DNA from 2 places in the Aureimonas phyllosphaerae genome. Region 2 is predicted to be linked to the other one. Evidence: riboswitches for the same ligand, from Rfam matches in the RefSeq annotation. Region 2 holds a riboswitch; the other holds the start of a gene.

Region 1 (11,265 bases), 1.8 Mb from region 2:
GATACCGCGGTCCGAGGTCGCGCGCTTCGAGGAACGGTTCGTCACGGGGGCAAAGCTCGCCGTCCGCCAGGAACTGGCGCCCAGGGCGCTCATCAACCGTCTCGCGAGGGTCGGCGTGCATCCGGTGATCGGTCCGCCCGCCTGCCGCCAGGTCGTCTACCTTCGCGGCGCCGGTGACGCGCAACTGTCCGGCAGGCGGCCAGCCATGCGATCGAGCCGATCGGGCCGCTAGCGTCGGGGGCAGGGCAACTTGGTCGGGGGTTGACGCAATGCGTCGGCGCCCCTCGGCGCGCCAACGACGCAATTCGCAGGAATTCGTGAGGGATCGCGGAACCGGGTTCGAGAGCTTCAAAAGGACTCAGGTTGCCGAAGGCGGTGTTCTGGCATCCGATCCTAACGCGATCTTATTGCACCGTCGCCGAAGCTCGGCCGATTCCTGTCGGAAACGGTCATGCCAGACAATCTCGCGCTGCTTCCCCTTCGAGTCCGGCCACGGATCGGCGAGACGCCGCTGAGCCTGCTGGGCCGCCTGGCCTCGCGTCGGGGGGCCGACGATCCGGCGCGGTTCGCCCGCTCGGTGGGCCTCGATCCCGTTGCCGTGTCGCGGGGCCATCATACCGCGGAACTGTCGATCCTCTCCGGCCTGCCGGAAGCGGGCATCGCGGAATGGTCCGTCGACCAGGTGTCCGAATCCACCGTCGTGCTGGCGGGCGAGACCCTTCGGATGAAGTCCGAGTGGTGCTGCATGGATTTTGCCGAGGCGGGTCGGCGCTACTGCGCCGAATGCCTTGAGGAGGACGCGTCGGACGGGGAGGGCGGACCGCCAGAGCAGCGTGCGTATGTCCGTGCATGGTGGGACCTGCGCTTCGTCCGCGCCTGCTCGCGACATCGAATCCTTCTGGAGACGCGCTGTCCGCGGCCCCAATGCCGGGCGATCGTGAAGCATTCGCATGTCCCGTCACATCGCTGCATGGTCTGCCGCGCGCCGTTCGCCGCCAAGACACGGACGGCATTGTCCGAGGGGGACATGGCTGCCGAGGCTTACGTCCAGGGACGCCTGGGCATCCGCGAGCGCATGTCCGTGCCATTCCTGGACCAGATGAGCCTGCATCAGGCGGACGAGACGATGTGGCGGCTGGGCATCGTTGCGGAGATGGGCACCGAGCGCGTGAACCGCTTCGTGGAGACGTTGGCGCCTGCGGACTTCTGTCGGCTGGCTTCCCGAGGGTTTGCCGTCTGCCTCGAAGGAAAGCAGGGAGTCGAGCGCCTCCTCCAGAGCCTCTTCGACCGATCGGCTGGTTCCATCAACGGCCCCACGAAGTCGTACGGCATGCTGTTCAAATGGCTCGACACTCCCCGATATGACGACAACACGCCCAAGCACGTCGAGACCCTCAGGGGGATCGTGCGGACCCATGCGATGTCCGAAATTCCGATGATGACGACGGACACGCTCTTCCGCGAGGACTGCACCAGCAGCCGCTACGTGTCCATCAAGTCCGCGTCGCTCGCGGCTGGGACACAGTACCGAACATTCGTCAGGCGGGCACTGGACGCCGGGATGATCACAGAGCGAGACGTCTCGCTCGGTAGATTCCTCCGTGGCGACATACCAAAGATAACGTCGATCCGCACGGACCGCCTTCCTATGGGAAAAGTCAGCAAGCGGTTGGGAGTTACGAAGAAGCACCTGAACAGGATCTTCGAACTCGAAATGCTACCGGTTGTCATCGGGCCTCCACCAGCGGAACATAGGTACGTGAGGGTCGAGGACGTCGAGCGCTTCGCAAGCCTCGTACGCTTGGACGCTCCGCTCGTCACGGTGAACGAGCGCGATCACTTGCGTCTGTTCGCGGGTGAGGTCGATACCTGGCTCGCCCTGCAGGCAATCGTCGGCGGCACCCTCGTACCGCTCGGAGCATCGAGGGTTGGCGACCTCAAGTCGGTCGTCTTGGATCGAAGCGATCTGGAGAAAGGCGACTACCTCAAGCTCCCAAAGGAGCTGCGCGAGAAGAGACGTCAAACGCAAATGCGAACTCAGCGCGCGAGGGAGATCGAGAGCAAGCCGAAGCTTCTCAGCTCACACGCGACCACAAACCGACTCGGGACGGCCTGGGCAAGCTTGATCGGTCTCGTCCAGGGAGGGCTTCTTCAAAGCGCGTCAGACGGTAAGCGCATCAAGTCGGGGTTTCTGGAGAAGGATGTCGACGAGTTCGCGGCACGTTACGTCCTCTCTAACCGTCTGAGGTCGGAGTACGGGATGCCCTGGAGCGAAAGCCTGCGGTCCGATCTCGAGGCTCGTGGTTGCCTGGTGCATGCCGTCGCCGGATTTGCCGACCTGTTCGTGGTCCAGCGCGGCGATGTCCAGAGGGTCCTGTCGGATGGCCTTGTCGACCGGGTGCCTTCTGGAAGTCCGGACGCCGGGAAGTCCACCGCTTACGATGACATGGGGGACGAGGAATGGTCCGTCATCTCCCCCCTTCTGCCGACCGCGGTTCAGGGCTACGCCCGCTTGAACGACCGGCGCACCGTCGACGGCATCCTGTGGCACTTGAGGACCGGTCTGCCTTGGTCCGATCTCCCCGACAGGTATGGCCCTCATTCCACGGTCCGTGCCCGCCTGACGAAATGGGACCGCGCCGGAGTTTGGAACGGAGTGCTCGCTGCGATGGCCGCCGCTCTGGCAGACCGATTCCTTCCAATAGAACGGCCCGGAGTTCTGATGTGGGGCGGCGTTCGGACGGGAAGCCGGTCTGACCTGAGGGTCGTCGCGTGGTGGACGCCTCCGGCTCGTGGATAGCCGGTGGGTCGTTTGGGCGGCGTCGCGGACGTGCGGCGAATGTCGTCGATCGAACGTCGGGGCCGCTCGTCGTGGCATGCGGCGTTGCCTCGGGCCGGCTGTATTTCCCATCGCCACTGGTTGTCAGTTTGGTCCCGATGAATGGACGGCGACAGGGTCGTTGAAGGCCTGCTCGTACGATCCCCTGGGATCTGGCGAGCGGCCTCATTGGACACTGCTAGAACACGCTGCGGGATTTATGGGTCGGAAGACTACGTCAATGCGGGATTTATGGGGTGGCTCTGCGGGACTTATGGGTCGAAGTTGCCACTAACCTATTGATTAATGCGTTTGCTCTGCGGGATTTATGGGGGCGCCGACACGAGAACGAGGAGGCGCCATATCCTCGGCGCGGGTGGCCTCGGCGTCGGTTCGTCGCCGGTCTGCCGTTCCCAGCGGCTATTGGGGCTGTGCCTCGTTCGCATCGAGTATCTCCGTCATCCCGACCGCGTGGCGGTATCGAACTTCTCCACCTCCCATGCCGTTGACGCTGCCGACGTGCGCCGCGTAAGCAGGCTTCGACGGTTTCCCCGCGGCGACGAGCCCGGGGGATTAAAAGGGAACACGGTGAGGACGACCCAATCGGGGCCGAAACCGTGGCTGCCCCCGCAACTGTAAGCGGATGCCGATCATCCCCGCGCTGGTCCTCGGACGGGCGCGGCGGGCCGCCGGGTCGCCCCGGCGCCATGCCACTGCGAAGCGCCCACGGGCCGAAGCGGGAAGGCAGATGATCGGTGCGACCTCCGCGAGCCAGGAGACCTGCCGTCAGCGATAGATCCATGACGTTCGGGCGGGGATGCCCGGAAAGGATGCCCATGACGGCTCACCCTCGGCGCGTTCGCGCCCACACTCCCCCTTTCTGCTTCCGCCCGCGAGCGTCCGCGCGCCGCTGAGGCGCCGCGCTCGTCCCGTTCTCCCATCCGGGCGACCCAGGCCGCACGCCGCGGCATGGCGAAGCCGCGCCCATTCCCATCAGGAACCCGTCGATGACATCCTACCGCTGCCCCGCCGCCCTTGGCCTCCTCGCTGTCGTCCTCTCCGCAGGCTCGGCCATCGCCGCCCCGACGCAGTATCCGCTGGAGTTGGAGAACTGCGGCCGCACGCTACGCTTCGAGAAGGCACCCTCGCGCGTGGTCTCGATCGGCCAGTCCACCACCGAGATCCTCTATCTCCTCGGCCTCGCTGACCGCGTTGCCGGGACGGCCGTCTGGGTCGGTCCCGTCCTGCCGGGGTACGAAGAAGCGAACGCGACGGTGAAGCGCCTTGCCGACAACGACCCGAGCTTCGAGAGCGTCGTCGCCGAGCGGCCGGACCTCGTGACAACCCAGTTCGAATGGCAGGTGGGTCCGCAGGGCGTGGTCGCGACGCCCGAGCAGTTCGAGGAACTCGGCATTCCCGTCTACACCTCGCCCGCCGACTGCAAGGGCAAGGACAACTCGGGCGGCGGCGACGGCACCCGCACGGCGCGCTTCACCATGGACCTCGTCTACCAGGAGGTCGAGGACCTCGCCCGCATCTTCGACGTCCAGGACAAGGGCGCCGAACTCGTCACTGAGCTGAAGGCGCGCGAGACTACGGCCAAGGCGAAGATTGCCGGCCTGAAGCAGGGCACCTCGGCGGTGTTCTGGTTCTCCTCCGCCGAACTCGACATCGACCCTTACGTCGCCGGGCAGGGCGGCGCGCCGGGCTACATCATGTCCCTCCTCGGGGTGCGGAACGTCATCGACAGCCAGGAGGAGTGGCCGACGGTCGGCTGGGAGACGATCGCCCGCGCCAACCCGACGGTGATCGTGGCGGGTGAGATGGACCGTCGCCGCTTTCCGGCCGACGACATCGTGGTGAAGCTCCAGTTCCTGAAGACCGACCCGGTCGCCAGCCTGATGCCCGCGGTGAGGGACGGCCGCGTCGTCGAGATGGACGCGCAGACGATGAACCCGACGATCCGCACCATCGATGGCATCGAGGTGCTGGCCGACGCCCTCGCGAAGGCCGGCCTCGCCCGGTGAGCCGAGCCGCCGCCCATTCGGCACGCGCCGCCGGCTTCGCGCTCGGTGCGCTCGCGCTCCTCCTCGCTGCTCTCCTGTTCGGGGCGGCGGTGGGGGAGACGCGCATCCCGTTCGACACGGTGGCGAAGACGCTCGCCAACCGCCTCTGGCACGGCGGCCACGTCCTCGACCCGATCGACGAGGGCATCGTCTGGAACTACCGCCTGTCACGCGCGGTGGTAGCAAGCGCATGCGGCGCGGCGCTCGCCGTCTCCGGGGCCGTCCTCCAGTCTCTGCTGCGCAATCCGCTGGCGGACCCCTACCTTCTCGGAATCTCGGCCGGTGCCTCGTCGGGGGCGGTGGCGGTCGCAATCCTTGGGCTCGGCGGCGGCCTCCTGTCCTTGCCGCTCGGCGCGCTCGCAGGGGCGCTCCTTGCCTTCGCGCTCGTGTCGGGGCTCGCGCTTCTGGCGGGCCGCGGGCCGGCGGCGATCATCCTCGCCGGGATCGCGGGATCGCAGCTCTTCAACGCGCTGACCTCGTTCGTGGTCACCAAGTCGGCCACCGCCGACCAGGCGCGGGGCATCATGTTCTGGCTCCTTGGCAACCTGTCGGGCGTGCGCTGGCCGGACGCGGCGCTCGCCGTTCCCGTGGCGCTCACCGGCCTCGCCGTCTGTCTCCTCCATGCTCGGTCGCTCGACGCCTTCGCCTTCGGCACCGCCTCGGCCGCCGCGCTCGGCATACCCGTTCGCCGGGTGCGGGCGGTGCTGATCGGGGCGACCGCGCTGATGACGGCGGTCATGGTCTCGATCGTCGGCTCGATCGGCTTCGTGGGCCTCGTCATCCCGCACGCCGCGCGGCTCGTCGTCGGCGTGCGCCACGGCGCGCTCCTGCCCGCCAGCGCCTTGATCGGCGCCGTTTTCATGATCGCCGCCGACGTCCTGTCGCGCACAGCCATCCCCGGCCAGGTCCTGCCGATTGGGGTGATGACGGCGCTCGTCGGTGCGCCGGCCTTCGCGCTGATCCTCATCCACCGTCCGGTCGCGAACGGGGCGGGAGGGCGATGAGGCTGGCGGCAAACGACCTGACATTCCGCGCAGGCGGGCGTGCGATCGTCGACGGCGTGTCGCTGGAGGCGCGGCCCGGCGAATTCCTCGCCCTCGTCGGCCCCAACGGATCGGGCAAGACGACGCTGATCGCGATGCTGGCGGGTCTGAAACGCCCGCATGGCGGAGCGGCGACGCTGGACGGGCGATCGGTCGCACGGATGCCGCGTCGTGATCTCGCGCGCGTCCTCGCCCTCGTCGAACAGCAGGCCGAGACGACGGAGCGGCTCACCGCGCGCCAGGCAGTGGAGCTTGGGCGCGCGCCCCATCTCGGCGCGCTGTCGCCCTGGGGGACACGCGACGACGCGATCGTCGCCGACGCGCTCGAGGCCGTCGACATGGCGCCCTTGGGCGACCGTCTCTGGCACTCGCTGTCGGGCGGCGAGCGGCAGCGGCTCCACATCGCCCGCGCGCTTGCGCAGGAGCCGAAGGTGCTCGTCCTCGACGAGCCGACCAACCACCTCGACGTCGAGCACCAGCTCGGCCTCCTCGCGCTGGTGCGGCGGCGCGGCGGCACCGTGCTCGCCGCGCTCCATGACCTCAACCACGCCGCCATGTTCGCCGACCGGATCGCGGTGATGGAGGGCGGTCGGCTCGCCGCCGCGGGCCTGCCGTCGGACGTGCTGACGCCCGAGCTGATCGGCGCCGTCTTCAAGGTGGCCGCCAGCGTCGAGATCGGAGCGGACGGCCGTCCCTTCATCCGCTTCGCCCCGCCCGCCATGCCGCGATGCGACGGATGGGCTTGAAGACGCCTCCCATCCTTGACCGGCCGGATGCGAAGCGCGCCCGGTCGCACGGGTTGCTTCGAGCCACCTTCGATCCGCAATCCACTCGGTCTGTCGCGTGCCTCCGAGGGCGTTGTGCTGACGATCGGGGACGAAGCCGGCGGAGACGAAAACGGCCGCCCTGGAGGTGTCCAACCTCCGGTGCGGCCGTTGCTCGGTATGGCGCGGGTCAGTTCAGGCCGAGCTTGCCGCGCAGCGTGGAGAGGTCCTCGGCCAGCGTGTTGACGTTGGCGGCGAGAACGCGGCGGTCCGCGTCGGTGAGCTTTTCGTAATGAGTGTAGCCGTCGCCCTCGCGGTACTTGTCGAGCGTCGTGTCGACGATGCCGAAGCTCTTGTTGACCTTGGCGACGAAGGGGGCGTCCTGCGTCTCGATCAGCGGCTGGACGAGGTCGAAGATCTTGCGCGAGCCGTCGAAATTGCCGCGGAAGTCCCAAAGGTCGGTGCCGCTGTAGCGGTCCTCCTCGCCCGAGATCTTGGTCGCGGCGACCTCTTCCATCAGCGCGGCCGCGCCGCCGACGACCTTCTCGGGCGGCAGGGCGAGGTCGGCGATGCGCTGCTCGAGATCGGTGACGTCGGCCATCAGCCGGTCGGCGAAGGGCGCGAGGCCCTCGGTCGAGTTCTTCGCGAAGAGGCCGTATTCCAGGCGGTGGAAGCCGGTGAACCCCTCGTCCTCCTCGCGCTTCTCGTGGTCGTCGGCGCGCGAATCGATCGACGCGTCGAGGTCGGAGAACAGCTCGGCGATCGGCTCGACCGCCTCGTAGCTCATGCGGGTCGGCGCAAACAGCGCCTTGGCACGCGCCACGTCGCCTGCCTTGATGGCGTCGGTGAAGGCCTTCGTGTCGGTCACCAGCGTTTCCAGCTTGTCCGAGACGTAGAGCTTGTACTCGGCCACCGGCTGGACGAGATCGAGCGGCGACACCTCGGCAAGCGTCGGCGTCGCGCCGCACAGGAGGGCGGCCGCAAGGGCGAGGGCGGGCGTCTTACGGGTCATCAAGGGGTCTCCGTCGTCAGGCTTTCAGGTCGGATGCCGCCCGGAGCAGGGGGCGGCCGAGGAAATCGTCCTCGTCCCGCACGCCGGGCAGGGTGAAGAAGTAGCCGCCGCCGACGGGCTTGATGTATTCCTCCAGCGGCTCGCCATCGAGGCGGCGCTGGACGGCGATGAAGCCCTCGTCGAGGTCGGCCTGGTAGGCGATGAACAGGAGGCCCTGGTCGAGCTGGCCGTTCCGGGTGATGCCGTTCGAATAGTTGAACGGGCGTCGCAGGATGCGGCTCTTCTCGGTGTCCGCCCGGCGCGGATTGGCAAGCCGGATATGGGCGTCCAACGGCGTGATCGTACCGTCCGGGTCGGATGCGAAGTCCGGCACGTCGGCTTCCGTGCCGGGATGGCCAAGCGGCGCGCCGTTCGGCTTCTGCCGGCCGATGATCGCCTCCTGCTCGCTGAGCGGCGTGCGGTCCCAGCGCTCCACGAAATTGCGGATGATGCGCACGGCCTGATAGGTGCCTGCCTCTGCCCAGGCCGGCTCGTCGGCTCCCGTGCCCACCCAGACGAGCGCGTCCATCAGGCTCGCATCGCGCGAATCCGGGTTGGCCGAGCCGTCGCGGAAGCCGAGGAAGTTGCGGGCGCTTTCCTCGCGCCCGTCCGGGCTTGGCGGCAGGATCGGCACCGAGCCCTCCTGCTTCCAGCGGATCACGAGAAGGTCGGGCAGCGTCTTGATGATGTCGCGCAGCGCGTGGATCGTCGCGTCGGGCGTGTTGGCGCAAATCTGGATCGACAGGTCGCCGTGGCACAGCGCCGGGTCGAGCGCGTCGTTGGGAAACCGCGTCATGCGCTGGAGGCATCGCGGCCGCAGCGGCCGCAGCCACGGGCGGTCCTCGAAGAAGCTGTGCCCGAGCGACAGGGTCATCGTCAGGTTGTCGGGCGCGATCACGGGGCCGAGGATGCCGGAATCGGCGGGCGGAAGTTTCGGGTCGAGTTCCGGCACCGGGCCGCCCGCCATCAGGAAGCGGAAGCGCTCGGTGAGCGTGCGAAACAGGCGCTCGACCTCGTCCGGCGTCTCAGCCAGCGTGTCGAAGGCGACCACCATGCCGGCTGCCGGACGGGGCGTGACGATGCCGCTCTGATGCGGGCCGTGGAACGGCTGGCTCCGGCGTGCCGCCTCGCTGTGCGGTGCGTCGGCGACCTCGGCCTCCGACGCGCGCGCAGCGCCGATGCCGGCAATCGAGGCGGCGGCTCCCCCGGCAAGGCCCCTCAGCAGGCGGCGCCGGTCGGTGACGAAGGCGGGGCAGCCGCCCTTGCCGGCGTCGCTCATGCGTCGTCCTGCCCGAGGCCGATGGCACCACCAAGGGTTTCGATCGCCTCCGCAAGGGCCCGCGCATCCGTCGCCAGCTTGGCAAGCGCCGCCGCCGGCACGGCGTCGAAGGAGGGCGCGGCACCCGTGCCGGCGATCGCCGCGACATCGGTCTTCAACGTTTGGAGTTGCGCTTCCACGGCGCCGAAGGGCGCGGGGGCCGCATCCACCGCGACGGGCTTCAGGAGCGCTGCGATCTTCTCGACGCCCGCGACGCGGGCCGCGATATCGGCGACATCGGTGCGGGCGTAGACGTTCTCGCCGCCGCCGTCCGTGGTGTCGGCCAGCGAGCGCAACGCGCGCGCGGCGCCGTCGGTCATGTCGGCAGGGCCGGTCTTCAGGGCGCGCAGCCGCTCGCGCAGGGCGCCGACGTCGGCAACGAGTTGCTTCGACACCGGTTCGAGGCCAGCGAGCGAGTTCTTGGCGAACAGGCCGTATTCCAGGCGGTGGAAGCCGGTGAAGCCTCCGTCCGCCTCGCGCGCGGCCAGATAGGCGGCGACGGGATCGATCCGGTCGGCGAGATCCCCGATCCGTTCCGCCACCGGCGCGATGCGCTCGAAGGGCGCGCGCGCCTGCGAATAAAGCTCGCGAGCCTTGGCGAGATCGCCGGCCTGCACCGCCGCGTCGAGCGCTGCCACGGCGCGCTGGAGGTCGCGCGCCTGCATCTGCGTGAAGACCTGATACTCGGCGAGCGGCCCCACGAAGGCGACGAGGCGCGGTGCCTCGACTGGTGCGCCGTTCCCGGACGGCAGGACCACGAGGCGCCCGCGCGGGTTGGACAGGAGGCCGCAGGTGATCGCGTATTCGCCGGGCTTCAGGCGTGCGCCGAGCGTCTGCGACAGGCCGGGCGCGATGTTCTCGCGCTCCTCCACCACCATCACGCCGTCGAGGATCTCCCATTCCACGGCGCGCTCGGTCTCGTTGACGATCCGGAAGCTCACGCGACCGGCCGTAACCGTCAGGGCGTTCGGCTGGCAGGCGTCGCCGCGCAGCGTCACCGTCACGGCGTCGCCGCCGGGCGCCCGGCGGGCGGCCACCTGCGAGGCATAGGCGAAGGCCCCGAGGCCCGCGACCATCAGGCCGGCGGACGCGACGGCTCCCCAGCGAAGGGCGCGGCGAGAGGCGGGGGCGGGGGAAACGGCGGTCATCGGACTGACCTCAGCGCAGCGCGGCGGCGGGGCGGGCGGACGCCTGCACGGGCACCCCGGCCGGGCGGAGGAACAGCCGCAACGCGACAGCGAGATAGGCGACGTAGGCCAGAAGCTCGCCCACATTGGGATCGGCCATGTAGCCGAAGAGACCCGACAGGACGCTGCCGAGCGCGCTGTCGACCGGCAGGACGGGCGTCAGGTCGAAGACCGTCGTCTGCAGCGCGTTCCAGATGCCGGCCTCGTGGAGATGGCGCAGGGAGCCCGCGAGGAGACCGGCCGCGACCACGAGGATGAAGACGCCGGTCCAGCGGAAGAAGCGCGAGAGATCGAGGCGTACGCCGCCGGCATAGATGGCGTAACCAAGAAGGGCGGAGACGACGACGCCGAGAAGTGCGCCGAGCGGAGCCGAGGCGCCGGGGCTCTGCTGGAAGAGGGCGAGAAGGAAGAAGACCGACTCGAGGCCTTCGCGCGCGACGGCGAAGAACACGAGGCCGACGAGCGCCAGCCCTTGCGCGCGCGTGCCGCCGAGCGCCTGTTCGATCGAGCCCTGGAGTTCGGTCTTGAGCGAACGCGCCGCCTTGCGCATCCACAGCACCATCGAGGTGAGGATCGCGACGGCGACGAAACCGACGACAGCCTCGAAAAGCTCCTGCGTGCGCTGGGGGAACTCCGCGCTCGCCAGCTGCAGCCCGGCCCCGACGAACAGCGACAGCGCGACGGCAAGGAAGATGCCCGACCAGACCGCCGGCATCCAGGCGCCGCGGCCGCTGCGCGAAATGTAGCCGGCGACGATGCCGACGATCAGGGCGGCCTCCAGCCCCTCGCGGAGCATGATGAGGAACGGGACGAGCATGGTCGGACCCCAGCGGTGTTCGATGAATGCGCCGGGCCTCGCCCGATGGCTCCCCATAATCCTTCACGAAAAAGTCAGCAAATGTTTTGTTTTGGAATTGTTCCAGCCTAACCCCTGCCGCACAACGGTTTGCGGGGTGTCGTCCCATCGGCGCGGGCCGCCGATCGAGCCTGGGAAGACCGGCGACGGCGATGCCTCGCC
Region 2 (11,265 bases):
CGTCGGAAAGCTCGGCGAGCACACTTTCGATCGGCCGCCCATGCACCGAGAGGCAGCGCACCTCCTCCAGCGACCAGCCGAGCCGCGTGGCGGCGAGCGAAAAGGCGGACGGAGCGGGCAGGACGGCGAATTCGCCGGCATCGAGGATCGTGCGCAGCCAGCGCGCCGGTCCGAACCACGAGGGATCGCCGGTCGCCAGTACCACCGCCGGCCGGCCTCGCGCGGCGAGGATGTCGGCCGCCGTGTCGGCAAAGGGCGAGCGCCACGCCCGTCGCTCGGCCGGGTGGTGGGCGGCGAGCATCGCGAGATGCCGCGTGCCGCCGAAGACGATCTCAGCCTGCGCAAGCCGGTGCGCGGCGTCGGGCGAGAGCGTGTCGAGCCCGCCGTCACCGACCCCGATCACATGGAGCCAGGCCGTCATGCCGGCGCGCCTGCGAGGCCGGCGGCCAGCGCGTTGACGGCGGCGGCGGCCATCGCGCTGCCGCCGCGCCGACCGGTGAGCGTCGCGAAGGGAATGTTCCGCGGGTTTGCGGCGAGTTCCGCCTTGGATTCGGCGGCGCCGACGAAGCCGACGGGAAAGCCGAGGATGACGGCCGGGCGCGGCGCGCCTTCGTCGAGCCGCTCGAGGAGGCGGAACAGGGCGGTCGGGGCGTTGCCGATGGCGACCACGGCGCCTTCGAGATCGTCGTCCCACCAGTCGACCTGCGCGGCGGAGCGGGTGGTGGAAAGACGGCGGGCGCGCTCCGGCACGCCCGCCTCGTTCAGTCGGCACAGCACCCGGTTGCCGGCCGGCAGGCGGGCCCGGATCACGCCGTGCGCCACCATCTCGGCATCGATGAGGATCGGCGCCCCGGCTTGCAAGGCCGCCCGTCCCGCCTCGACGACGCCCGCCGAGACGACGAGGTCGCCGATCGCGTCCACCATGCCGCAGGCATGCGCGATGCGGATCGCAAGGTCATGCGCATCCCCCGGCAGACGCGCCAGCGCCGTCGCGCCTTCCTCGCGGATGGTGCGAAAGCTCGCGTCGTAGATCGCGGCGGGGTCGCGGAGATAGGCGGGCACGGACATCGCCGGCTCAGCGCCCCTTCAGCGTGCGCGGGCCCAGCGGGTGATCGGCGTGCGGATAGGGATGATGGGTGTGGGCATGGCCGTGATCGTGGCCATGCGCGTGCGCATGATCGTGGTGGTGGTGGTGCCCGCCGCCATGATGATGGTGACCGTGGTCGTGCGAATGGTCGTGACCGTGGTGGTGCTCATGACCATGGTCGTGATCATGAGGATGGTCGTGGCCGTGCGCCGCCGGGCCCGTACCGATGCCCTCGACGTGATGGTGGTGGCTTTCCTGCGGCAGGCCGACCTCGGCCTCGAACCCCAGCACCTGCTCGCGATACTTGCACATCTGGCAGTTCATCAGGTTCGTACCCTGGAGGATCTCCTCCAGCCGGTCGACGAAGGTCTCGACCACGAGATCGTGCGCGCCGAGATACTTCGCCTTGAGGAAGCGGATGTCCGGATGGGCGGCGGCCACGCGGTCCGTCGCATCGAAGATGCGGTCGACGAGGATGCCCGTGAACAGGAAGTAGGGGAACACCACGACGCGCCGGTAGCCGAGCCGCGCGACATGCGTCAGGCCCGGCTCGACCAGCGGAAAGGTGACGCCGGAATAGGCCGTCTCGCCCCAGCCGAAGCCGAGGCCCTCCCACAGGAGACGCATGACCTTGGCGACGTTGGAATTGGCGTCGGGATCGGACGCCCCGCGCCCGACCACCACCAGCATCGTGTCGTGCAGCGGCTCGCCGTCGCGCCAGCCGTCCGCGCGCAGCGCCTCGCGGATCCGCTCGCCTGCCGCCCGGATCATCTTCGGGTCGATGCCGAGCTCGCGCCCGTAGGTGACCGTGACGTCGTTCTGCGCGGCGTAGGTGTTGAGGACGGAGGGAATGTCGTTCTTGGCATGCCCGGCCGCGAACAGCATGCCGGGCAGCGCCAGGATATCGGTCGCACCCTTGGCCTTCAGCCGGTCGAGGCCGTCGCGGATGATCGGGGTCGCGAATTCGAGATAGCCGTAGTCGACGCTCCAGTCCGGCAGGCGGCGGGCCATCTTCTCGGCAAGGCCGCGGAACTCGTCCACCGCGCCCCGGTCGCGGCTGCCGTGGCCGCACAGCATCAAGGCCTTCATGGTCGTCCTCCGTCGTCGTGTCGCGCCGGAGGAGGCGCCGCGCCAGACGCGCGACGAATCGATCCGCCGGTTTCCGCGTCGGCCCCCGGATTGGGTCGGCCGCCCGTGAAATCATGTGTGAGAGCCCCGTTCGAGGCACCGTCAGGCCCCGGCTTCATGACGGACGGCGACCGCTTCGTCAAATCGCGTCCGTTTTCCCTTGGCCGGAGGCGCCACCCGCCTTAAGGCCATCCGGCCCGCCCGCGAAAGCCGCCGCCATGCCCTTCGACGAAACCTTCCTGCTTCTGGTCCTTGCCGCCTTCGGCGCGGGACTGATCGACGCGATCGCGGGCGGCGGGGGTCTGATCACGGTGCCGGCGCTGCTCCTCGGCGGGCTCGACCCGCTCTCGGCGCTCGGCACCAACAAGCTCCAGTCGCTGTTCGGCTCGGCCTCGGCGACGATTTCCTACGCGCGGCGCGGCCACGTGAAGCTTGGGCCTTTGCTGCCTGCGGCGGGCCTCTCCTTTGCCGGCGCCTGCCTCGGCGCGCTTCTGGCGACGGCCCTGCCGCTCGACCTCCTGCGCCGGCTCCTCCCCTTCCTTCTCATCGCCATCGCGATCTACTTCGCGGTGAAGCCCGGCCTCACCGACATCGATCGCGAACGGCGCATCTCGCCGCGCACCTTCGCCCTCGTCTTCGTGCCGCTGATCGGCGCCTATGACGGGCTGTTCGGGCCCGGCACCGGCTCGTTCTTCATGCTCGCCTTCGTGTCGCTCGCCGGCTACGGCGTCCTCAAGGCGACGGCGCACACCAAGCTCCTGAACTTCGCCTCGAACGTCGGGGGCTTTGCCGTATTCGCCCTCGTCGGCACCATCCACTGGAAGCTCGGGCTCGCGATGGGGATCGCGCAGTTCCTCGGCGCGCGCGTCGGCGCCGGCGTCGCCATGCGCTTCGGCGCCGGCCTGATCCGCCCGCTCCTGGTGCTGGTCTGCATCGCGCTCGCGGTGCGGCTCCTCTGGTCGTGAGCGGCGCCCGCGTCCCGGCCCTGATGCTGCAGGGCACGGGGTCGGACGTCGGGAAAAGCGTCCTCGTCGCCGGCCTCTGCCGGCTGTTCGCGAACCGGGGCCTCGCGGTGCGGCCCTTCAAGCCGCAGAACATGAGCAACAACGCCGCCGTCGCCTGGAACGACCAAGCCGGCGAATGGGGCGAGATCGGCCGGGCGCAGGCCCTCCAGGCCACGGCCTGCCGCGTCGCGCCGAGCGTCCACATGAACCCGGTGCTCCTCAAGCCGCAGTCGGAGACCGGCTCGCAGGTCGTAGTGCAGGGCCGCGTCGCCGGCACGGCACGCGGGCGCGACTACCAAGCGCTGAAGGCGACCTTCCTGCCGGCCGTCCTCGACAGCTTCGCCCGTATCTCGCAGGGCGCCGACCTCGTCGTCGTCGAGGGCGCGGGCTCGCCGGCCGAGATCAACCTGCGGGTCGGCGACATCGCCAACATGGGCTTCGCGCGCGCCGCCGGCGTTCCGGTCGTCCTCGTCGGCGACATCGACCGGGGCGGCGTGATCGCCTCCTTGGTCGGCACGCACGCGATCCTCCCGCCCGCCGACCGCGCGCCGATCCACGGCTTCCTGATCAACAAGTTCCGGGGCGACGTCTCGCTCTTCGACGAGGGGCTTGCGGCCGTCACCCGGTTCACCAACTGGCCGAGCCTCGGGGTCGTGCCCTGGCTGCCGGAGACGGCGCGCCTGCCGGCGGAAGATTCCGTGGCGCTCGATCGGCGCGCGGCGCCCGAGCCCCGTCCGGGCGATCTCGTCGTCGCCGTGCCGCGCCTGCCGCATATCGCCAACTTCGACGATCTCGATCCGCTGGCGGCGACGCCCGGCGTCTGCGTGCGCCTCGTCCGGCCGGGCGAGTCCTGGCCGCGCGAGGCCGGACTGGTGCTGCTGCCGGGCTCCAAGGCGACGATCGCCGATCTTACGGCCCTGCGCGCAGAAGGCTGGGATCGCGCGATCCTCGACCACCACGCACGCGGCGGCCGGGTGCTGGGGCTCTGCGGCGGCTACCAGATGCTGGGTCGGCGGATCAACGACCCCCACGGCATCGAGGGCGAAGCGGGCGAGACGGCGGGTCTCGGTCTTCTCGACATCGAGACGCGCCTTCTCGGACCCAAGACCCTCGCTCAGGTCAAGGCCCTCGCGATGGACGGGACAGCGTTCCCCGCCTACGAGATCCACATGGGCCGGAGCGAGGGGCCGGACCGCTTGCGGCCCTTCGCCATCGTCGCGGGCCGCCCGGAAGGCGCTGCGAGTGCCGACGGGCGGGTGACAGGCACCTATCTCCACGGCCTCTTCACCGGGGACCGCTGGCGCGAGACCTGGCTCTCGACGCTTGGGGTGGCGCCCGGCGGACGCTCGCACGCGGGCGAGATCGAGGCGGCGCTCGATGCCATCGCCGCCCGGCTCGAGACCTCGCTTGACATCGCAGCGCTGGAACGGATCGCCCGCGCGCGCTGATCGGCCGCGCGCAAGATGTCGTTTCCGTAATTGGCAATCCATCTCGAAGCGTTCCAACATCGAGAGGACGCAACGGGGACACCGCTTCATGGCCAAATCGACCCTCGCCGATTCGCGATTCGGATACGGCCTCGTGTCGCGCACGCTGCACTGGACGATGGCGCTCCTCTTCGTCTGGCAGTTCGTGACGGTGTTCCTCTCGGCGGTCGCCGAGGACACGGCGATCGAGCGCTTTTTCTGGGGCACGCACTATTCCGTCGGCTTCACGCTCTGGGTGCTCGTGCTCCTGCGCGGCGCCTGGGGCCTGTCGCAGCTGAAGCAGCGCCCCCCGCACGAGGGCCCGCCGCTTCTCCAGCGCGCGGCGACGCTCGGCCACCTCGTGCTCTATCTCTTGATGGTGATCGTGCCCTCGCTCGCCATCCTGCGCGCCGCGAACAACGGGCGGGGCTTGCGGGTCTACGGCATCGAACTCGTGGCGCCCGGCGGCGAGGCGAATCCGGCGCTGACCGCGCCCGCCAACCTCCTGCACGGCTTCCTCGGCTGGACGCTCTTCGTGCTCATCGCCGGCCACATCGCCATGGCGCTCTGGCACGGGCTCGTGCGGCGCGACGCGACGCTGCGCCACATGACGCGCGGCCCCGAGCGGGGTCCGCGCTCGCTGCGCTCGGTCTGAACGCCGATCAGTCCTCGGTCGCAAAATCCTTGAAGCGGCCGGCCCAGTCCTTGTGCCAGCGCGACAGTGGCGGGCGGTTCTCGACGATGTCGCCGGCCGCCCAGCGGATGCGTTTCTCGTCGGTGCGCCGGTCCGTCTCGCCGTCCGGGCACAGGATGTAGAAGTCGCCCGCCTCCAGCCGGTCCATCATGAAGTCGATCGTCTGGTCGGGCGTCCAGGCGCCCTCAGGCTTCTCGGTGCGCCCCCTGGCGGTCAGCCCGGTGAACACGAAGCCGGGTATGAGGAGCGCGGCCTCCACCTGATGCCCCGCCGTCTCGCGCAACTCGTGCTGCAGCGCCTCGGTGAACACCTTCACGCCCGCCTTCGACACGTTGTAGGCGGGATCGCCCGGCGGCGTCGTGATGCCCTGCTTGGAGCCGGTGTTGACGATCAGCGCCGGCTCGCCATGCGCCATCATGGCCGGGCCGAAGATCCGCGTGCCGTTGATGACGCCGCCGAGGTTGATCGACAGCACGGCGTCCCAGTTGGCCTGGGTCCCGAAAATCGACGAGCCCGGCTGGATGCCGGCATTGTTCATCAGGACATGCACCTTGCCGAGACGTTCGGCGATGTGATCGGCCGTCTTTTGCAGACCGGCGCGATCGCTCACGTCGCAGGCCGCCGCCACGATCCGCGTCTCGTCGCCGTCGGCGAGCGCGACGAGCTCTTCGTGCGCGCTCGTCAGGTCCTCCATCCGCCGGTCCACCACCGCGACCTTGAGGCCGGCCTTGGCGAAGCGGCGCGCGGCCGCCAGCCCGATCCCCCCCGCGCCCCCGATCACGACGGCGGTGTGGAGCGGAGCGATGGCGGGATGGTGCATGGGTCGGGCCTTCCGGCAGTGGCGTTCGGGCAAGAGATAGCCGAGCGGGCGGAGGATGGAAGGCCGACGGGTTTGTGTGTGGCGGTGAGGATTGGTGCGCGTCTATGACGGAGAACACGGTGACTCAAGCGTGGTTTCCTGCTGGTCCGTTTCCAAATGGCATATGCATCGAAGAGGACATAGCCGGAAGACTGGCGACGACCTTTTGTAGACGATTGAACCCCTTTGCCAGCCAGACGTTTCGCATGATGGAACACACTAGCATCCACGTGCGTCGCGCCGATCACGTCGGCTTCGCGGTCGCCTCCCTCGACGAGTCTCTTCGGTTCTGGGTCGACGGGCTTGGCGCGCAACTCGTGCGAACCGGCGAGATGGGGGGCGAGTTCCTCGGCCAAGTGACGGGAGCGCATGGGGCACAGGTTCGCATGGCGATCATCTCGCTGGCGGGTCAGACGATCGAGCTCTTGGAATATCGAGGTCTGAATCGCTCAACTGTGCTGGCCAAGCCGTTCGACCCGGGCTTTGCGCATCTGGCCCTCGTGGTCGATGACATCGACGCGATTCTGGCGCGGATCGCCACCTACGGCTGGAAGGCGCAAGGCATTCCGCAGCCGATCGCAAGCGGTGCGCGGGCTGGAACGCGCGTGATCTATGTTGTTGGCCCAGACGGCGCGACGATCGAGTTCATGCAGCCGCCAGCCTCCGTCCAAGATTTGTGATGCCGCCGGGAAAGATCGCTTGCCGCACTGATCCGATGTCGACGGGGGCACGGCAAACAACCGCTTTAGAGAAGCCTCGACGGCAGTTCGGGCGACCGGGTTGGGCCGAAGCTGCCCATCGCACAGCACGCCCCGGCTTGCTTCGCGCCAATCCCACCTCAACGTCTCGCCCCTCTTGCGCCTCTTCGATTGACTGGAACCCCGCTTCGTCTATCCTCGCGCGCGGATGGTCCTGCCCCGCAACTCGCGCGGGCAGGCTAAGAGGGAATGCGAAGGGCCGACTTAAACCAAGGGCCCGTATCGCAGCCGACCCCGCGACTGTAGAACGGCGAGGTGCCTCCGCCGGCAGGGTTCTGCCGGAAACGCCACTGGACGGGACCGTCCGGGAAGGCAGGGGGACGACCGGTGACCCGTGAGCCAGGAGACCTGCCATCCGTCTCGAGGCGGCCATTCCGGCCGCTGTCACGGAGGTTGAACACCATGACGTCGTCCACGACGAGCACCGCTCGAAGCCCCGCCCTGTCCGCGCGCCTGCCGGCCGCGCTTCTCGCCTTCGCCGCCGGCGCGCTCCTCCTCTGGGGGGCCGGATTTGCCGGCGCCGACGCGCTGCACGACACGGCGCACGACGCGCGCCATGCCATGGGCCTGCCCTGCCACTAGAGGCTCCTCGCCTCGATCCATCGATCGCATCCGCTCGCCTGACCGGCGGCGGAGGCCTCGTCCTATGGCACGGCCGCGCCGCGCGTCGCTTCGCAGCGACCCGCCGGCCGGAAGGGGAAGTCCCATGCTCGTTCGCTATTTTCTCGCCGCGCTTCTTGCCGGCATTCTCGCCGGCGTCGTCATCACGCCGCTCCAGCACCTCAAGACGACGCCACTGATTCTGGCGGCCGAAACCTACGAGGGCGGCGGCACGGAGCATGACCACGCGGCCTCGTCGCTCCGCCTGGTCACACCGGCCCAGGCCCACAGTGGAGCAACGCACGAGGAGAGCGGCGATGTCGCCCGCCTCGGTGGGACGCTCGTGGCCAACGTCGTCATCGGCGCGGCCTTCTCGCTCCTGATTCTGGCGGCGAGCCTCGGCCTTGACCGGCCGGTGACGCTTCGCAACGGCGCCGTCTGGGGTCTGGCCGGGTTTGCGGCCGTCACGCTTGCTCCGGCGCTCGGCCTGCCGCCCGAGCTTCCCGCCATGCCCGCGGCCGATCTTGCGGCGCGTCAGGCGTGGTGGCTCGCGACGGTCGCGCTGACGGCGGGCGGCCTGTGGCTCCTCGTGTCGCGCCGCTCGAGCGCGGCGATTCTTGGCGGGCTCGCGCTGCTTCTCCTGCCGCACCTCGTCGGCGCGCCGCATCCGGCCGATCTTGCAAGCCCCGTGCCGGCGGCGCTCGCCGCCGAGTTCGCCGTCGCATCGCTCAGTCTGTCGGCCTCCCTGTGGGCCATGACGGGCGCTCTGCTCGGCCTTGGGCTCGATCGGGCCCGGCGCGCCGTCGCCGTTCCGGCATGAGCCTTCATTTCGTCCTCGGCGGGGCGCGCTCGGGCAAGAGCGCGCTGGCCGAGGACATGGTCCTCGGCAGCGGCCTCCACCCCCTCTATCTCGCGACGGGCCGTGCGTTCGACGCCGAGATGCGGGCGCGGATCCAAGAGCACCGCGAGCGTCGCCCGCCCCCGTGGGAGACGATCGAGGAGCCGCTGGCGCTCGCCGAGACCCTCAACCGAGAGGCGCGCGACGACCGGGCCATCCTCGTCGACTGCCTCACCCTCTGGCTCACCAACCTGATGCTGGAGGACGGCGACATTCCCGCCGCCTCGGATGCGCTGGCCGAGGCGCTGCGCACGCCGCTTCCCGGCCTCGTCGTGATCGTCTCCAACGAGGTCGGCCTTTCCATCGTCCCGGACAACCGGATGGCGCGCGAGTTTCGCGACCATGCCGGCCGGCTCCACCAACGCGTCGCGGCCCTCGCCGACGCGGTGACCTTCGTCGCCGCCGGCCTGCCGCTCAAGCTCAAGGGCTGATCCCATGCAGAAGATTCCCGCCACCGTGATCACCGGTTTCCTCGGGGCCGGCAAGACGACGCTGATCCGCAACCTCCTTCAGAACGCCGAGGGCCGGCGCATCGCGCTGATCATCAACGAGTTCGGCGACCTCGGCGTCGACGGCGACATCCTGAAGGGCTGCGACGCCCGGACCTGCCGCGAGGAGGACGTCGTGGAACTCACCAACGGCTGCATCTGCTGCACCGTCGCCGACGACTTCATCCCGACGATGGAAACGCTCCTGGAGCGCGCCGACCGGCTCGACCACATCGTGATCGAGACCTCGGGCCTCGCCCTGCCCCAGCCGCTGGTGGCCGCCTTCAACTGGCCCGAGGTCAAGGCGCGCGTCACCGTCGACGGCGTCGTCACCGTGATCGACGCGGCGGCCGTCGCCGCCGGGCGCTTCGCCGACGACGAGGCCAAGGTCCAGGCCGCGCGCGAGGCCGACGAGAGCCTCGACCACGACAATCCGCTGGAGGAGCTCTTCGAGGACCAGATCCGCGCCGCCGACCTCCTCGTCCTCAACAAGGCCGATCTCGTGGATGCCGCGGCTCTGGCCGCCGTCCGCGCGAAGGTCGAGGCGGAAGCCGGCCGCAAGCTCGCCGTCGTGACCGCCGAGAACGGGCGCCTGCCCGCCGACATCCTCCTTGGCCTCAAGGCCGGCACGGAGGATCTCATCGCCGACCGCCGCTCGCACCACGAGATCCACCATGCCGACGGCCATAGCCACGATCACGAGGACTTCGAGAGCATCGTCGCGGAGGGTGGGGAATATGTCTCCGTCGAGGCGCTGACGGCGGGTCTGACGAGCGTCATCGCGCGGCACGACGTCCTGCGCCTCAAGGGCTTCGCCGCGATCCGGGGCAAGCCGATGCGCCTTGTCGTTCAAGCCGTCGGCGGCCGGATCGAGACCTATTTCGACCGGCCCTTCTCAGCCGGCGAGGCGCGCGTCTCGCGCTTCGTCGTGATCGGCCTCCACGACGCGATCGAGGACGGCGAGGCGGCGATCCGCGAGGGCATCGCGGCGCTGGCCGAGGCGCCGGCCGCGGCGGCCGAGTAGCTTGCACCTTCTCAGCCTCCAGCGCGGGACGATCCAGGACGGGCGCGAGGCGGTGGACCTCGGGCAGACGCCGGGGCGCGTCATCGTCCTGTCGGCGGCCGACACCGAGCTCGCCGCGCTGGCGTTTGCCGCCGACCGGCTGGCGCTGGACGGGGCGGTGCTTCGCCTTGCCAACCTTCTGCGCCTCGCGCACCCGATGTCGGTGGACACGCATGTCGGGGCGCTCGCGCCGCATGTGCGCCTCGTGGTGATCCGGCTTCTTGGCGGCGCGGCCTATTGGCGGCACGGCTGCGAGGCCTGGAGCGCGGCGGCGCGGCGCCATGGCTTTGCGCTCTGCGTGCTGCCGGGCGACGACCGACCCGACCCCGGTCTCGACGCCTATTCGACGCTGGCGGAGCCCGAGCGCGAGCGGCTCTGGGCCTACCTGCGCGAGGGCGGAGCCGCCAATGCCGATGCCTTTCTGCGGGCGTGCCTTGCGCTCGCCGACGGGCTTGTGCCGGACGAGGCGCCGGCCCGCCCGATCCTCAAAGCCGGGCGACTGGAGCGCCCGCGCGCGCCCGCGCCGGTCGCCGCGCGGCCGCTCGCCGCCGTCGTCTTCTACCGCGCCCTCATCCAGAGCGGGCAGACGGAGACGGTGGAGGCGCTCGCCGAGGCGCTGGAGGCTCAAGGGTTCGACGTCTTGGCCGCCTATGTCTCCGGCCTCAAGGACCCCGTCAGCGCGGAGACGCTACGCGCGCTCTTCGCGCCGCGCGCGCCGGACGTCGTGATCAATCTCACAGGGTTCGCCACCTCCGCCCCCGGCCGCCCCTTCGCGGCGACCGTGCTGGACGAAGGCGGTGCAGTCGTCCTGCAGGGGGTCCTTGCCGGCACCACGCGGGCAGCCTGGGACGCGTCGTCGCAAGGGCTCTCGGCGCGCGATCTCGCCATGAACGTCGCCCTGCCGGAGGTCGATGGCCGGGTGCTCGCGCGCGCCCTCGCCTTCAAGTCGGCCGGCGACTGGCATGAGCGCACGCAGAGCGACATCGTCGCCCATCGCCCCGAGCCCGGCCGCATCGCCTTCGCGGCGGCGCTCGCTGCGCGCTGGGCGGCGCTGCGGCGGACGCCGGCGCCTGAGCGCCGGATCGCCATCCTTCTCGCCAACTATCCCAACCGGGACGGGCGGATCGGCAACGGCGTCGGGCTCGACACCCCGGCCGGCACGATCGAGGTTCTCCGCGCGATGCAGGCGGCAGGCTACCGGACCGGCCCCCTGCCGGACG

Evidence for each region. Region 2 has a riboswitch for cobalamin ahead of ACLNGM_RS07505 (CbtB domain-containing protein). Riboswitches for the same ligand answer to the same signal wherever they lie in the genome.
Region 1: linked by a shared signal. The riboswitch ahead of ACLNGM_RS21630 (ABC transporter substrate-binding protein) and the one ahead of ACLNGM_RS07505 (CbtB domain-containing protein) in region 2 are both predicted to bind cobalamin.

The regions. Positions count from the first base shown of each region.
Region 1 covers NZ_CP181348.1:4,496,107-4,507,371, reverse strand. The annotation lists gene ACLNGM_RS21640 (TniQ family protein) at 1-232, shown strand, start outside; gene ACLNGM_RS21635 (transposase) at 452-2,800, shown strand; cobalamin riboswitch at 3,345-3,621, shown strand; gene ACLNGM_RS21630 (ABC transporter substrate-binding protein) at 3,826-4,845, shown strand; gene ACLNGM_RS21625 (FecCD family ABC transporter permease) at 4,842-5,888, shown strand; gene ACLNGM_RS21620 (ABC transporter ATP-binding protein) at 5,885-6,673, shown strand; gene efeO (iron uptake system protein EfeO) at 6,882-7,703, opposite strand; gene efeB (iron uptake transporter deferrochelatase/peroxidase subunit) at 7,720-9,021, opposite strand; gene efeO (iron uptake system protein EfeO) at 9,018-10,208, opposite strand; gene efeU (iron uptake transporter permease EfeU) at 10,219-11,064, opposite strand.
Region 2 covers NZ_CP181348.1:1,605,442-1,616,706, reverse strand. The annotation lists gene cbiE (precorrin-6y C5,15-methyltransferase (decarboxylating) subunit CbiE) at 1-421, opposite strand, end outside; gene ACLNGM_RS07540 (precorrin-8X methylmutase) at 418-1,062, opposite strand; gene ACLNGM_RS07535 (sirohydrochlorin chelatase) at 1,076-2,176, opposite strand; gene ACLNGM_RS07530 (TSUP family transporter) at 2,434-3,180, shown strand; gene ACLNGM_RS07525 (cobyric acid synthase) at 3,204-4,667, shown strand; gene ACLNGM_RS07520 (cytochrome b) at 4,756-5,340, shown strand; gene ACLNGM_RS07515 (SDR family NAD(P)-dependent oxidoreductase) at 5,348-6,199, opposite strand; gene ACLNGM_RS07510 (VOC family protein) at 6,304-6,918, shown strand; cobalamin riboswitch at 7,129-7,367, shown strand; gene ACLNGM_RS07505 (CbtB domain-containing protein) at 7,399-7,578, shown strand; gene ACLNGM_RS07500 (CbtA family protein) at 7,703-8,416, shown strand; gene cobU (bifunctional adenosylcobinamide kinase/adenosylcobinamide-phosphate guanylyltransferase) at 8,413-8,925, shown strand; gene cobW (cobalamin biosynthesis protein CobW) at 8,930-10,006, shown strand; gene cobN (cobaltochelatase subunit CobN) at 10,008-11,265, shown strand, end outside.